Regions from separate parts of the Bacillus sp. BC05(2025) genome, predicted to be linked through region 2. Evidence: riboswitches for the same ligand, from Rfam matches in the RefSeq annotation. Region 2 holds a riboswitch; the other holds the start of a gene.
The links. A riboswitch is a leader RNA that binds a small molecule or an ion and turns the genes downstream of it on or off. The one in region 2 is predicted to bind thiamine pyrophosphate.
Positions count from the first base shown of each region.

Region 1 (3,436 bases), on a different contig from region 2:
AGTTAATGTGTCGCCTTTTTCAATGCGAGGTAGAAGTTGCTCTTTTACGTCATCTGTTACATCATCATCTTCAAAGCGATTTTCGTATACTTCCTTCCAGCCGGCATGTAAAATTGTTTTTCCGCGTGCAATGAACGTTTCATTGCCAACTTTTGTGCGTAACGTTAGTTGTTCGTATTCGAATGCTGGGAATAAAACGGCTAAGAAACGTTTGACAACTAAATCATAAATTTTACGTTCTTTATCTGTGAAGGCAGAGAAATTAACGTATCCTTCTGTCGGAATAATTGCGTGATGATCGCTTACTTTACTATCATCAACAAATGATTTATTAGCCTTGATAGGCTTTTGTAATACTTTATGTGCTAAAGGACGGTACTCTCCAACTCCGCACGCCTTTAGACGTTCTGGAAGTGTTCCAACAATATCAGATGAAATATAGCGTGAATCTGTACGAGGGTATGTTAGCACTTTATGTTGCTCATACAATTTCTGCATAATGTTTAATGTTTCTTTCGCAGAGTAACCGAACTTTTTATTTGCATCACGTTGTAATTCAGTTAAATCGTAAAGACCAGGAGAGAATGACTTCTTCTGTTTTTTATCAATTTCCACAACAGTAGCATTATGCTTATCTAAAACTTTTACAATATCATCAATTTTTTCTTTATTAAAACTACGGCTATTGCCGTTTGCATCTTGCCAAGTTAATTTTAACTTATCAGTTGTTTGCGCTTCGATACCGTAGTAAGTTTGAGCTTTGAAGTTCTTTATTTCATCTTCACGATTAGCGATCATAGCGACAGTAGGTGTTTGCACACGGCCGCAATTCAGCTGGGCATTAAAGCGAGTCGTTAAAGCGCGAGTCGCGTTAAGACCGATATACCAGTCAGCTTCTGAACGTGCAACTGCTGAAGCGTATAAATTGTCATATGCTTTACCTGGTTTTAAATTTGCAAAACCATCTTTAATTGCTTTATCAGTAACGGATGAAATCCATAGACGTTTAATTGGTTTGTTAATTCGAACCTTATCAATAATCCAACGAGCGACTAATTCTCCTTCACGCCCAGCGTCTGTTGCTACAATAATTTCATTTACATCTTTTCTAAGTAGCTGACTTTTTACAGCATTAAATTGTTTCCCAGTTTGTTTAATAACCGTTAATTTCAAACGCTCAGGTAGCATAGGTAAATCTTCTAAATTCCACTTTTTATATTTCACATCATAGCTTTCTGGATCTGCTAATGTAACAAGATGACCTAAAGCCCAAGTTACAATATATTTACTACCTTCAAGGTAACCATTTCCTTTTTTATCGCACTTCAGTACGCGAGCAATATCACGTGCAACGGAAGGCTTTTCAGCGATTACAACGCTTTTTGACATATTTAAAACATCCTTTCAAATTTCCATACGTTAACTATAGCATACATCTTCTTGAGATTCAGTTTCGCTCCAGATTTGAACGTTTTTTAATGGGATAACATCTGTTTGAAAGTGAATGATGGTGACAGAACATAATATGCACCATGATGAGACTGTGAGAAATAGATAGTTATTATGCGTATTGTTTTATTTGTTGCTTCTATATTGAATAGAAAAGTAAAGAACTTGTTATTTTACTAGAATAAGAGTAGACTTTGAAGTAGAAGAATACTAAACACATGGGAGTTTGTGGATGCAAACTGAGAGTATGACTAATCCGTCATTGACCATTTGAACCTGTTGGATAATGCCAGCGTAGGGAGAGTGTAAAAACACATGTTCAGGCACTTTGCGTACGCGCAAAGTGTCTTTTTGTGTATCTCCCATCACTATAGTTAGGAGATGAGAAGGATGAATATGAAAGAAATTAGTAAAGTAGTGGATTTGGTGAGAGAGTCTAATCCGCTCGTTCATAATATTACAAATGTTGTTGTCACAAATTTTACAGCTAACGGTTTGTTAGCGTTAGGAGCATCGCCTGTAATGGCATATGCAAAAGAAGAAGTAGCAGAAATGGCTAGCATTGCTGGGGCGCTTGTTTTGAACATGGGTACACTTCGTCCTGACGAGGTAGAAGCGATGTTACTTGCTGGTAAATCAGCAAATGTGAACAATGTACCAGTACTGTTTGATCCAGTTGGTGCAGGAGCAACATCGTATCGAACAGAAGTTGCGAGACATATTCCGGCTGAAATCGAGTTAGCAATTATTCGCGGAAATGCAGCTGAAATAGCGAACGTTATTAATGAGAGATGGGAAATTAAAGGAGTAGACGCTGGTGCTGGGAATGGCAATGTCGTAAGTATTGCAAAACAGGCAGCAGATGAACTAAATACAGTTGCGGTAATTACTGGAAAAGAAGATGTTGTTACAGATGGAGAGCGAACAATCCTTATTCAAAATGGTCACCCTATTTTAACGAAAGTTACGGGAACTGGTTGTTTACTAACTTCTGTAATAGGAGCATTTGTAGCGGTAGAAAAGGATTATGTAAAGGCGGCAGTAGCAGCATTAACATTTTATGGTGTAGCTGCGGAACTGGCAGCTGCCAAGACGGTGGAAAAAGGACCTGGTAGTTTCCAAATTGAATTTTTAAATCAGTTAGCGAATACTACTTCAGGTGATATAGAGAAGTATGGGAAGATTGAGGTTATATAATAAGGAGGGAAAATAAATGTCGCGTATTTCAAAGGCAGAAATGTCTAGGTTGTTATCAGTATATTTTATTATGGGAAGTAACAATTGTACGAAGGATCCACTGCAAGTATTGAGAGATGCACTTGAAGGCGGTATAACAATTTTTCAATTTCGTGAAAAGGGCGCAGGCGCTTTAACGGGAGAGAAACACATTTGTTTCGCAAAAGAACTACAAGCAATTTGTAAGGAGTACGGTGTACCGTTTATCGTAAATGATGATGTGGAGCTAGCTCTTGAGTTAGATGCAGATGGCGTACATGTTGGACAAGATGATGAAGGGATTACTTCTGTTCGTGAAAAAATGGGGGATAAAATTGTTGGTGTATCTACACATACAATTGAAGAAGCACGCTGGGCGATTGAAAACGGAGCTGATTATTTAGGTGTCGGCCCTATTTTCCCAACGAATACGAAAAAAGATACGAAAGCTGTGCAAGGAACGAAAGGTTTAGCTCATTTTAGAGAACAAGGAATTACAATACCGATCGTCGGGATTGGCGGCATTACAATTGACAATACAGCTTCAGTTATAGAAGCGGGTGCAGACGGTGTTTCCATTATTTCTGCGATTAGTTTAGCGGAATCTGCGTATGAAAGTACGAAGAAGCTAGTAGAGGAAGTAAGTAAGAGTTTGTAGAAGAAGGCTATGTAGTATTAAAATGCTGCATAGCTTTTTATTTTTTGATATTGATATTTAGAAAAAGGGAGGGGATTGTTTGAAGCGGAAACAGTTTGTAGAGTTGCAAAATGA
Region 1 is NZ_JBWYRA010000009.1:100,618-104,053, reverse strand. Features, by position in the region: gene topB (DNA topoisomerase III) at 1-1,389, opposite strand, end outside; TPP riboswitch at 1,658-1,767, shown strand; gene thiM (hydroxyethylthiazole kinase) at 1,840-2,646, shown strand; gene thiE (thiamine phosphate synthase) at 2,663-3,322, shown strand.
Region 1: it holds a riboswitch for thiamine pyrophosphate, as region 2 does, so the genes downstream of both, thiM (hydroxyethylthiazole kinase) here and tenA (thiaminase II) in region 2, are expected to answer to the same signal.

Region 2 (3,436 bases):
TTATTTGATGGGCGATGAACACAACATTGCCATAGCTAGCTGAATAATATGATTTCACAACTTTACCTGCCGCCGCCGCTTGGATAGAGACATTACCTGGAGCTGCGATATCTATACCATAATGCATTTGTTCCCAGCGCATATCAAAGGTTGAGCTAATTTTTCCTTGTGTAGGGAATTTGAAAACTGCTGGAATGGAAGTAGGTTGAGCTGTTTGAGCTTGTGATTGCGTTTGGTTTTGCACCACATAATGTTTTGCGACATATCCGTATCCTGTGCCAAAACGAATTTTATACCAAGTTCCTACAGTTTCCACTACTTGTAATTGTGTACCATTTTGTAATGAACCAAGTAGTGCACTACTTGTACTAGCGTTGCTACGTACATTAAGTTTAGGTGTTGCAACTGTGTATTTCGTATTATTTTGAACTGTGATGCCTTTCACTAAAGCCTGTGAACCATTAGAAACGAATGCTTTTTGTACATAACCTGTTTTGCCATTATGTAAAATTTTATACCACTCGCCTTGTTCTTCTTCAATGGTAACGAATTTCCCATTTGGTAATACATCTAAAATTGAAGATTCTAAATTAGGTTCAGAACGAACGTTTAATGCATTGGCATTAACGATATATTGATTATTAGATTGAAGTTTGTTTTTTAGTAGAATAGAATCTTTTTGTACGTAACCTACTTTATTATTAACAGATACTTTATACCAACCATTAGTTGTTCCAAGTATGTTCACTTTCGTATTAAAGCGAATTGTATCAATTGATGAGCTATTTGCGTTATCTTTTGTATGTAAGGCTACTTGATCAACTTTTACATATCCAGTTTTCCCATTAGATAATTGTTCAGCGTTGGCTGTTTGTACATTTGTTTCTCCCATAGAAGGAAGTAAAGAAGCAATTGCGACAGTAGTTGCTGTTAAAGCAGTAGCTTTCATATTCATATAATAGAGACCTCCTCTAGTTGTATAGTTGTAATTTTATTATAGTATAAAGATATAATATAGTGGGTTTATTCACATAAATGTAATATGAAATCAATATAAAAATAAATTTTTTGAGGATAATGATTCCTTTTTATCCAATTCATTAGGATAATAATTTCTAAGATAGAATATAAGTATTATATGGCTTCGTTATTTTGTTGACAATTGAGAAAATTAAAACAGTTGATGATGTCTTATTACGGTGTTATACTGACAGTGATAATTTTATAGTTTGCTAGGAGAGCTGGTGTTGCCAGCTGAGAGTAAGACCTTAAGTCTTTGATCCTTTTTATTACCTGATCTAGATTATGCTAGCGTAGGGAAGCACTTCGGACACTAATAATAAGTCCCCGTTTCTTTGCGTATAGAAACGGGGCTTTTTTGTTTAAAAATTTCATATTTAAACCACTAGGGGTGCTTGTTGTGCTGAGAGAGGAATAATCCTTAACCCTTATCACACCTGATCTAGGTAATACTAGCGAAGGGAAGTGGAACAACGAATAAATTATAATTTTATTTGTTGTAACCACTTCTTATTTAGAAGTGGTTTTTTATTTATATACATATACCGGAAGGGGATAGGGAAATGAAATTTTGCGATAGATTATTAGAAACTGTACAACCAGTTTGGGAGATGAGTCATAATCATCCATTTGTTGTAGGTATGGGGGATGGCACGTTAGAAAAAGATAAGTTTCAGTATTACATTATTCAAGATTATTTATATTTGTTAGATTATGCAAAGCTATATGCCATCGGTGTTGTAAAGGCAACGAATCCACAAGTAATGGGGAAATTTGCTGAACAAATTGATGGGATATTAAATGGAGAAATGACAATTCATAAACAATATGCAAAAAGACTTGGGATTTCTATAGAGGAGATAGAGTCTGCAAAACCATCTGCTAAAAATTTAGCTTATACAAATTACATGATGTCTGTATCTCAAAATGGCACACTTGCGGAATTAATAGCAGCACTTCTGCCATGTATGTGGAGCTACTGGGAAATTGGAAAGCGTTTAAATGATATTCCTGGAGCAAGAGATCATGAGTTTTTTGGTGAGTGGATTCAAGGCTATAGTTCTGAAGAATATGGCAACCTTTGTGTTTGGTTAATCGATTTATTAAATGAAATGGCAGTTGGAAAGTCTGAAAAAGAGCTAGATCGATTAGAGGAGATTTTCCTATATTCCAGTCGATTTGAATATTTATTCTGGGATATGTCCTACCGTAAGGAGATGTGGGGATTTGAGGAGCAAGAACATACTACAGTTTCATAATGTTTCTTTTCATTATGATGAGAAACCAATCATCAAGGAATTAAATGCTTCTATACAAGATAAAGAGTTTGTAAGTATTATCGGACCGAGTGGATGCGGGAAAAGTACTTTATTTCGCCTTATTACAGGTTTAGAAGAAGCAAGTACGGGACAGATAGAGCTGACAGAAACAAAGAGCCATCCTGTAGGGTATATGCCCCAAAAAGATATGCTCCTGCCGTGGAGAACGATTATTGAGAATGCTGCCCTGCCGTTAGAGTGCCAAGGTGTACAGAAGAAAGAAGCACAAATAAAAGCGAAGGAACTGCTACATAAATTTGGCTTACAAGGGTACGAGACAAAATATCCGAAAGATTTATCTGGTGGTATGAGACAACGTGTATCCTTTATTCGAACTTTATTAACAGGCGGGGAGATATTGCTGTTAGATGAACCGTTTAGCTCGTTGGATGCTTTAACGAAGGCATCTTTGCAAGAATGGTTGTTTGAACAATGGAAAGAGTGGGAAAAAACAATTTTGTTTATCACTCATGATGTGGAAGAAGCATTGTTTCTTTCTAATCGAATTTTAGTAGTTGAGCAGCGACCGATAACTACTTTAACCGAGAGGATTGTACCGCTTGATTGTAATCGAACAAGAAAAGATTTATATAAGCCTGAAGTGTTAGCGCTTAAAGATGAGCTTCTTAGTATGTTACAAAGGCAGGTACTCGTATGATGAAACGGTTGAAGGAACTATTACCTGCCCTTACACTTTCTAGTATTTTACTTGTCATTTGGGAAGTAGGCGCAAGAATTTTAGATGAAATGTACATTTTACCGTCACCGTCTGCGATTGTAATGAAGATATGGAAACTAAAAGATATATTATTTACGGTTCATTTGCCGGCAACATTATATGTCGTTTTAATAGGTGTGGCAATTTCTATCGTACTTGGGGTAGGGCTAGCGATGTTAATGAACGCGAGTAATTGGATGGAGAGAGCATTTTATCCATTATTAGTGGCTTCACAAACGATTCCTATTACAGCGCTTGCTCCGCTCTTCGTTTTATGGTTTGGATATACGATTTGGAGTAAAGTCGTTGTTACGGTTTTAATTACGTTTTTCCCGATTGCGGTCAATACGTATGATGGACTACGCAGTACGAAAAAAGA
Region 2 is NZ_JBWYRA010000002.1:906,196-909,631, reverse strand. Features, by position in the region: gene ACZ76X_RS10580 (SH3 domain-containing protein) at 1-955, opposite strand, end outside; TPP riboswitch at 1,225-1,337, shown strand; TPP riboswitch at 1,398-1,501, shown strand; gene tenA (thiaminase II) at 1,584-2,279, shown strand; gene ACZ76X_RS10570 (ABC transporter ATP-binding protein) at 2,248-2,997, shown strand; gene ACZ76X_RS10565 (ABC transporter permease) at 2,997-3,436, shown strand, end outside.